Regions from separate parts of the Bacillus sp. NPDC094077 genome, predicted to be linked through region 1. Evidence: a T-box and tRNA genes for the amino acid it is inferred to sense, from the RefSeq annotation. Region 1 holds a T-box; the other regions hold tRNA genes.
The links. A T-box is a leader RNA that pairs with one kind of tRNA and senses whether it is charged. The one in region 1 lies ahead of ileS2 (isoleucine--tRNA ligase), so its partner is inferred to be a tRNA-Ile.
Positions count from the first base shown of each region.

Region 1 (3,132 bases):
AATACACCAGTCACCGCGGTCACGAACCATATTATGAAGACGAGTTTCTCCCCATGCCGGTACCCATTTCGTTTCTTCAACAGCTTGTAATAACTCTTTACGGAATGCTTCGATAGATGCAAACCACTGTGCTGTTGCACGGAAAATAATTGGCTTTTTCGTTCTCCAATCATGTGGGTATGAATGTGTAATAAATGTTAATTTTAGTAACGCGCCTACTTCTTCTAATTTTTCCGTAATTGGCTTGTTAGCTTTATCATAGAATAAGCCTTCAAATCCAGGCGCTTCATCTGTTAATACACCTTTATCATCAACTGGGCAAAGTACTTCTAAGCCGTACTTTTTACCAACAACGAAGTCATCTTCCCCGTGCCCAGGTGCTGTATGAACGCAACCCGTACCTGCATCTGTTGTTACGTGCTCCCCTAGCATAACTAATGAATCACGGTCGTAGAATGGATGTTTTGCAACTGTATATTCAAGTTCGCTACCTTTTACCGTTTTCACAACTTCAGTATTTTCCCATTCTAATGTTTTTGCAACTGTATCGAATAGTTCAGAAGCGATGATATATTTCTCGCCATTTACTTTCACAATAGCATATTCAAGTTCTGGATGAACAGAAATACCTAAGTTTGCAGGTAATGTCCAAGGTGTTGTTGTCCAAATGATATATTTCTCATCACCTTCTAATACGTTCTTTCCGTCTTTTACAGGGAATGCTACGTAAATAGATGCTGATTTCTTATCTTGGTATTCAATCTCAGCTTCTGCTAAAGCGGATTCACTCGTTGGAGACCAGTAAACTGGTTTTTGACCTTTATAGATATAACCTTTTTTCGCCATGTCACCAAACACTTTAATTTGTTGTGCCTCATAAGCTGGCTCTAAAGTAATATATGGATTATCCCAATCTGCACGTACACCTAGACGTTTAAATTGTTCACGTTGACGTTCAACTTGTTCATATGCATACTCTGCACATAACTTACGGAACTCAGCAACTGTCATTTCTTTACGTTTTACACCTTTGTTCGTTAATGCTTGTTCAATTGGTAAACCGTGCGTATCCCATCCAGGTACATATGGTGCACAGTAACCCGTCATTGATTTATAACGAACAATAAAGTCTTTTAACACTTTGTTTAGTGCATGTCCCATATGAATGTCACCATTCGCATATGGAGGTCCATCATGCAGTACAAATAAAGGACGACCTTTTGTATGCTCTTGTACTTTTTCGTAAATATTCATTTCAGCCCATTTTTCTTGCATTGCAGGCTCACGTTTTGGTAAATTCCCACGCATTGGGAACTCTGTTTTTGGCATTAGTAATGTATTTTTATACTCCATGCTCAATTCCTCCTTACATGTATAAAAGAAAGACCTAAAAAACGGAATAAAAAAGAGACTTTCTCATCCCAAAAAGGGACGAGAAAGTCTCCCGCGGTACCACCCTAGTAGATTATATACGCATGTATATAATCCTCTTTATATTCTTAACGCGAATATACGCCGACGCTTACTCCATTTGTTCAGCGCGGAACTCCAGGGTGATATTCCCATTATCTCCTTATCCTGAGCTCACACTATCCTCAGTTCGCTATATAAGGTATGAAAAAGGTACTTATCCCTATCTTCGTTTTTCTTAATAAATATGTTGTTTAAAATTATATGTAATAATGAGAAAAACGTCAAGCTTACACTGTTTCTTCTTTTTTCAACAGTTCATCTACTTCGTCTTCTAACTCAATTAGTTTATCCCAATCATCGTTGTTTAACATTTCAAGCTGTGTTTCTAATAACATACGGAAACGAGTTCGGAATACTTTCGCTTGTTTCTTTAGCTCTTCAATATCAAAAGCAACTTTTCTTGATTTTACTAAAGCTTCGTTAATGATACGATCTGCATTCTTCTCTGCTTCACGCACGATTAATTTCGCTTCTTTTTGCGCATTACGTTTTACTTCTTCCGCTGCTTCTTGTGCAACAACAATAGATTTGTTTAACGTATCTTCAATATTAGAGAAGTGATCTAACTTTCCTTCTAATTGCGCAACTTTTTCTTCTAAAGCTTTTTTCTCACGAATGACTAATTCATAATCTTTGATAATTTGATCAAGAAACTCATTTACTTGATCTTCATCATAGCCACGAAATCCGCGACCAAATTCTTTGTTATGAATATCTAATGGTGTTAACGGCACAACGCCACCTCCAAGTAGTTATCTAAATTTCCTCTTTCAATTATATCTTTTCTTCGACAAAATAGGAGGATTTCCTTCTAAAAAACCAATCATTTTAGTATACCATACAAAATTCTCCATTTGTCGCGCTTTGTTCTACCTTCTACAGAAAATAATTTACTTCGCCCATATCCTCTCACTGAAAAAACATCTCCTGGATAACATTCATAAGAAGTTTGTTCTACTGTTTTCCAATTAACTTTTACTAAACCATTTTTTATAAGAGGTTGTATTTTCTGTCTGGATAGATGTAACATTTCTGCTAACATAACATCTAAACGAAGTGAAGAAACCGTTCCAGATTTCTCTCCCCATGTTTCATGGATCTGTAGAATTTGTTCTCCTTGTATAGGTGATAAGGAGATTTTTACTTTTCCTATTGATTGTAAGTTCATCTCAATGTACGATACGATTTCTTTCGCAACTACAATTTGGGCACGATTTTCTTGAAGCAAAATATCACCACATTTTTCTCTCGTTAAACCAAGTGACATAAATGTACCTAATATTTGCCTATGTTCTAGCGTATAAAACTTGGAAGGATAGTCAATTTCTAATACTTCTACTTGAAATTCTTCTTCATTTAATTCTAGATAGTCTGGATAAATGAGTGCTCTTCTACGCTCCGCATGTGGCGTTGCACCATCAAATCGTACAGCAACGTCCCCTTGCCCTATTACCATAGAAACAATTTGTTGCTGTCTTGGATCAAGGAAGTCTGTTAATTTCACTTGATGGTACTCCGCCGTTCGCTTCCACTCTAACACTTTATCCACAAAGACCTCTTCATCAGGTCTGAAATGTTCGTAGATGCTCATGTATTTAACCTCTTAGTACAAAAAATAGCTGAACAAACTTACTAAACCATTTGTAGCAAGCCTTAAAG
Region 1 is NZ_JBNNUF010000001.1:432,604-435,735, forward strand. Features, by position in the region: gene ileS2 (isoleucine--tRNA ligase) at 1-1,353, opposite strand, end outside; T-box leader at 1,425-1,649, opposite strand; gene divIVA (septum site-determining protein DivIVA) at 1,701-2,207, opposite strand; gene ACQKNR_RS02105 (RNA-binding protein) at 2,297-3,064, opposite strand; gene ACQKNR_RS02110 (YggT family protein) at 3,077-3,132, opposite strand, start outside.

Region 2 (3,132 bases), on a different contig from region 1:
CCAGGAGTATAAGGATTTCTAGCTTCAAATTCATCCATAAATACTTTTAACTTTTTATAGTCTTGAGATTGATAGAAAGCAGCGGCCTCTTCTGGAGTAACATCAAAGTAAGAAGAAGATGCAGAGTTATAAGTAGCTGCTTGAGCAGTAGGTGTCTCTAGCATAGTTGCAGCTCCACCAAACATAGTAAGCGCCATAGAAGACACAATGATTTTTTTAAACATAATAAAACCTCCACATAAAATATTTGGATTAAAAGTAACCCTGTAATTATTGTAGTTACAACGATAATAATTATCAAATGCAATGTTGCATAATTCTTTATATGAGTGAGAAGTCTCTCCATCTCTAAATGAGGGAATGTAACAGAGAATAAATAGGTTTAAGGGGGTATACATACTATTGGATTTAATGAGAAAACGAAATAGAAAGGATATTTTGAGTTAGGGAAATTTAAAAGGCCTTGTCATTAAAGACAGGGCCTTTCAAAAAGGGACGAAAATTGACAACTGAAGGTACCTTTATATTACCATTTTTAGGAATTTAATTCCTGTGATTTATGTTGAGAAATAAAATTATTATTTTGTATAAAGTGAGATGAAGAGGTGCTTCTTATAGATTTTGCAAGATGAGAAGGCAAAAGCAGAATTTTAATCGGACGTTAAACAAAGGATAGAAGAATCCCTTTTGCTTAACGAAACGCGTTAAACATCATTCAAGGTTATGTAATAGACTATAATATACCTCATTCAAAACCCAATATAGTCTGTCAAAAAAATTAGAGGGGATCAATTCATTGAAACAGTATAAAACTGTTTTCAGGATAGGTGTCCTTTTTGGTTTAAAAAAGAGAATATATTTTCTCAACAGGACAAATGGTAATTATCTATAAGTACTACTTATAAGGATAATAGGAAAATAGAAGTTAATAAAGGAGAGTGCGAAATGATAACACTAATAGCTAATAAAGGTCTAGCTGAAATCAACGAAAAAGATGTAGATGTATTAAAGGTAATGGCACATCCGGTTCGATTACAAATTGTAAATGAATTAATGCATCATAAAATTTGTAATGTTACACAGTTAACTGAAATATTAAGACTGCCCCAATCCACTGTTTCACAACATTTATCAAAATTGAAGGGAACCGTACTCCGTTCAGAAAGAAGAGGACTAGAGATGCATTATTTTATAGATAATGCTAAGGCCCGTCAGATTGTTGAAATTTTAGGTTTATAGGTTAATAACTTGTAAAAGGTTTCCTGTTACGAGGCAGGAAACTTTTTTATTGATAACCAAACTTCGTTAAAGGTATTAAAAGATAGTACTAATTAGAAAGTGTATGGAGTGCGGAGTATAAACACTGTTAACATGATGCAAATGTGCATATTAAATGAAAAGTAAGGTAAATTGATAATTCATGTGGTAGAATATTGTATGTGAATACGTTCTATAAAGTAAAATTTATGCTCTGGACCTTTAGCTCAGCTGGTTAGAGCAAACGGCTCATAACCGTTCGGTCGTAGGTTCGAGTCCTACAAGGTCCACTTATAAACAAGGAGAAAGCACTCATTTGAGTGCTTTCTCCTTGTTTATAATAAATAAAGGGGATTGTAAAATGAAAATCATTGACTTAGACGCAGTAAGAAAAAAGAAAGAAAAATTAATGGTAACTATTCCAATTATAGAACTAATGTATGGGGAAAAAGGGGAAATTGAATTTAAAATAGTGGGAAAAAAAGTTGTTCCACAATCCATGTTAGAGAATTAAACTACTTCCAATTCCAATAGGGTGTAAGGTCGTTAAGTGGGAGTAGTTCAAATACTTGATAAACGCCCCTTTTTAATTTTGGACGGATTGATTAAAACTCAATCCGTCCTTTTTATTAACTTACTAGGGACTTTATAGGTTTTTTCAACAATAGGAACCTTTGTTATTTCTTCTTTTTTAATGATAAGGCATTCTTTTTTTTCTCGTCAGCATTTAAATCAATACATAAAATGTCTTATTTCCTTTAGAAGGTTTTATAAAATTCTAAGAGTTCAACTGGAATATTATTTTTGTATGCTATACATGCTTTTGTATCACCAGGCTGAATGGTCTTTTGATCAATTAACAAAAGCGCAGCAAATGTATTTGCTTCTATCTCTAATTTATCAACGGAAAAGAATGTATTCTTACGCAGAAAAGGTGTATTTGCATGAGTATGTAGGACCGCATGTCCTAATTCATGAGCACAAACAGTTCTTTGCATAGATGGAGACAAATTAGTATTAATGACAATGAAACGATTTCTTTTTTCATATTTATAAAAACCATTTATTTCTTCATGTAAATCCCATGTTAGTACATGTATTTTTAAGTAATCTGCAAGCTCATAGGGGTTTGTCGTGTTGTATTGGGTGCTAAGTTGTTGGACTAGATCTTTAATGACGAATTTCAATGTATTCCCTCCTAAGCTCGCATCAGTTATCGTCTGGATTACGATATTTCTTAGGCACGTATTTTTTATTGATTACTTTCGTTTGTTTTACAATGTACTCCATTGCATCTAACAATGATTCTACGGCTTCTTGACTCATTGGTTCCCCAGAGAACATTAAGCCATCTTCGCCTTGTAGGTCTTTTTTTATTTCTTCCATTCTTTTTGCTATGTCTTTCTCATCTTTTTGCGTTAATTGCACTTTTGGCTCCTCTGTAACATCTCGTCCTAGTAAAAAGTCAGCTGAAACCGAAAAGCAATCAGCTAATTTAGTTAGAACATCATGTGGAGGGAATCTTTCTTCTGATTCGTAGTAACCTATCATTCTTTGGGATACTCCAATTTTTTCAGCCAGTTGTTTTTGTGTTAAATTTTCCTTTTTTCGTAATGATTTTATTCTAAGCCCTATCACATTGTTCACCTCTCTAATTGAACTAATTGTTCTCTTTTGATTTATTTTAGCACAAATTGTTCTTTTCCGCATTGACACAGAACAAATAGTTCTGTAATCTGTATTTAGAACTATTTGTTCTTTCGGAGGTGAGATAATGGGAAATAAAATGTATGATCCGCAAAAGAATTTATATAAAGAACTTGCACATTATTGTGGAGTGACTGAACGGTATATTCGAATGATTGATCAAAAAGA
Region 2 is NZ_JBNNUF010000027.1:8,588-11,719, reverse strand. Features, by position in the region: gene ACQKNR_RS27835 (hypothetical protein) at 1-224, opposite strand, end outside; gene ACQKNR_RS27830 (ArsR/SmtB family transcription factor) at 946-1,239, shown strand; tRNA gene ACQKNR_RS27825 (tRNA-Ile) at 1,474-1,547, shown strand; gene ACQKNR_RS27820 (hypothetical protein) at 1,619-1,771, shown strand; gene ACQKNR_RS27815 (ImmA/IrrE family metallo-endopeptidase) at 2,016-2,444, opposite strand; gene ACQKNR_RS27810 (helix-turn-helix domain-containing protein) at 2,467-2,895, opposite strand; gene ACQKNR_RS27805 (helix-turn-helix transcriptional regulator) at 3,032-3,132, shown strand, end outside.
Region 2: it has a tRNA-Ile gene. The T-box ahead of ileS2 (isoleucine--tRNA ligase) is inferred to sense a tRNA for this amino acid. The anticodon was not compared.

Region 3 (3,132 bases), 350 kb from region 1:
CGCTAATTTCCCCCCTACAAGAAATGTGAGGGGCTGTAATACAACACTGGCCAAATTATACAAGCCAAGATTCACATAATTTTGTGTTTGTTTCCATAAGTAAATGTTAACAAACGTATTCGATAAAGAAATTGCGAGCGTGTATAAACCTCCTATAAGAAGCAATAACACTAAATCCCGATTCACTTCAACGTCACCAATTATATGTTTCCACTTCATACACAACTCTCCTTTACTTCATGTTCTAGTCTTCCAAAGACAAGCCCAATTATGTAAAAGGAAAGCATAGAAAAAAGCTAGGAGATTACTCCCAGCTTTTTCCATGTTTATTGCAATTATTTTGCTTCTTGGTAACGTTTTTCAGCAGCGTTCCAATCTACAACGTTCCAGAATGCACCGATGTAGTCTGGACGACGATTTTGGTAATGTAAGTAGTACGCATGCTCCCAAACATCTAAACCGATAACTGGAGTTTTACCTTCAGTTAAAGGAGAATCTTGGTTTGGAGTGCTTGTTACTTCTAACTCACCGTTATTTACTACTAACCAAGCCCAACCAGAACCAAAACGAGTTGCGCCAGCTTTAGCAAATTCTTCTTTGAATGCATCGAAGCTACCAAATTTCGCTTCAATTGCAGTTGCTAATTCGCCTACTGGTTGTCCGCCACCGTTTGGAGATAAGATTGTCCAGAAGAATGTATGGTTAGCATGTCCACCACCATTGTTACGTACTGCTGTACGGATTGCTTCTGGTACTTCATTTAAGTTTGCAACTAATTCTTCAACGCTTTTGTCAGCTAATTCTGCATGACCTTCTAAAGCAGCGTTTAAGTTTGTAATGTACGTGTTGTGATGTTTTGTATGATGGATATTCATTGTTTCTTTGTCAAAGTGAGGCTCTAAAGCATCATACGCATAAGGTAAATTTGGTAATTCGTGTTTTGCCATTGTTATATTCCTCCCAGTTTATGTATTGTCACTATTTGTGTGACATACAACTTCATTCTACCCTAATTGCCATAGGGTGCAAACAAATAAATCACATTGTCTTGCTAACATTAAAGTAGCAAAATTCCCACTTCTTTTCAATCAAAATGCTCATATATTCCGTAAAAAAAGCTCCCTTCTACAAGGAAGCTTCCTGCTGACATAATAAACATGTGAAATGGATATGGACCCTGTAGGACTCGAACCTACGACCGGACGGTTATGAGCCGTCTGCTCTAACCAGCTGAGCTAAGGGTCCACAATTATGTATGTAATAACATATCAAATAACTGAATTCCTATCGGATATATCCTTTAAGAAAGGTAAGATAAATTTACCATATAAAAAAGAAAAGTGTCAATTGTATTTTTCTCATTCAAAAGAAGAAAATTAATAAAAAGAAATTTAGTTATCTTCACTATATGTAAATATAATATATCTTGAGATTCTCTAGATTCCTACGTTACAATGACTTTATACATACATAAAGGAAGTGAATCTATGTCCATATTTACCCAATTCGCAAAAAGTGTATACTCGCCTAAAGATATGGCGCTATTCCGTTTTCAAAAAATCGGTAAAACCATTTTGTATATTATGCTACTTTGCTTAATTACTACTATTCCAAGAACTTTCTTGTACGGTAGCTTTATCCAAGATGGTGTGAACATGGTAAATCAAGTCATTGAAAAAGATTTACCTGATTTTAAAATTGAAAATGGCGAACTTAAAGCTGATATTGATCAACCTATCGAAAAAGAAGAAGGAAATGCCCTTTTCGTATTTGATCCAAATTCAACAGAATTAGAAAAATATCAAAATAAAACAGGTTTATTTGTTTTAAAAGATAAAGTCGTCTCTATAGGAAATGGTCAAACACAAACGTATTCCTATAACGACTTATTAGGTGCATCTCTTGAGAAAAAAGATTTGCAAGACTTTATTTCTTTATTCGATAGTATTTATCCAATTTTATTATTTGTTATCGGATTTTTAGTGTACCTATTCCAGCTATTCATCACTTTTTTAGGCGTGACTTTACTTGCGTTCATCGGTTCTGCTATGAGCGGTCAACGTAAATTATCCTATAAACAAGTTTGGACACTAACTGCGTACAGCTATACAATTCCAACAATCTTCTTTATGATTATGGATTTATTTAAAATCGTCGTACCTGGTTCAACATTCATTTATATCGCAGTTGTTTTAATTGTCCTATACTTAACAATTAAAGAAGTCCCAAAACCGAAAGAAAAATAAGAACACAAAAAAATGCCTAAATAGGCATTTTTTTTTTTGGACAAGCATATATTCCTAGCAAGGGAGTGAAGAATATGAAGAGATTAGGTATATTCTTATTCGTGCTTGTTCTCGTTTATATATTTTATTACGATATAAAAATCGGCACTTTACCGATGTTAAGCTCATATAAAAAAACAACCGCTGCCCAAACGATAAAAAAGGAAAATACAGATACAAAACAAAATAAAGAGAAAGAGAAAGAAACAGATACAGCTTATAAAGCAATTGAAGTCAAAACAGGTGATACTGTCCTTTCTATCACAGAAGCGATTAACAAGAAAAAAATCCCTTCTATTGAAAAAGTAATTGATGATTTTAAACAATTAAACAAAAATACATCTGCTACAAAAATACAAATTGGGAAATCTTATAAATTCCCGTTATATCAATGAGCAATCACTTAATCCTTGTCAATTACATAAAGGCGCTGATACAATAGTAAAAGTGAAACCGAGTACTTCGGTTTCTATAGCCCTTTCTCTCACATACTATCATTGATGTAAGGGACTAAAAAAGAAACTTCTTTTATAAGGAGAGCGATCTATTCGTGAATGAAATGACTCATCGTACAAAAACACGTCCAGTTAAAGTCGGTAATTTAACAATTGGCGGTAATAATGAATTAATTATACAAAGTATGACAACAACAAAAACACATGATGTTGAAGCAACAGTTGCTGAAATTAAACGTTTAGAAGAAGCTGGCTGTCAAGTCGTCCGTGTTGCTGTTCCAGATGAACGTGCAGCAAATGCTATTGCTGATATAAAAAAACAAATCAACATTCCACTTGTTGCTGATATTCATTTTGATTATCGCCTTGCCTTAAAAGCAATTGAAGGCGGC
Region 3 is NZ_JBNNUF010000001.1:780,649-783,780, forward strand. Features, by position in the region: gene ACQKNR_RS04050 (MFS transporter) at 1-219, opposite strand, end outside; gene sodA (superoxide dismutase [Mn]) at 336-947, opposite strand; tRNA gene ACQKNR_RS04060 (tRNA-Ile) at 1,172-1,245, opposite strand; gene yqgB (protein YqgB) at 1,488-2,246, shown strand; gene ACQKNR_RS04070 (hypothetical protein) at 2,321-2,680, shown strand; gene ispG (flavodoxin-dependent (E)-4-hydroxy-3-methylbut-2-enyl-diphosphate synthase) at 2,845-3,132, shown strand, end outside.
Region 3: it has a tRNA-Ile gene. The T-box ahead of ileS2 (isoleucine--tRNA ligase) is inferred to sense a tRNA for this amino acid. The anticodon was not compared.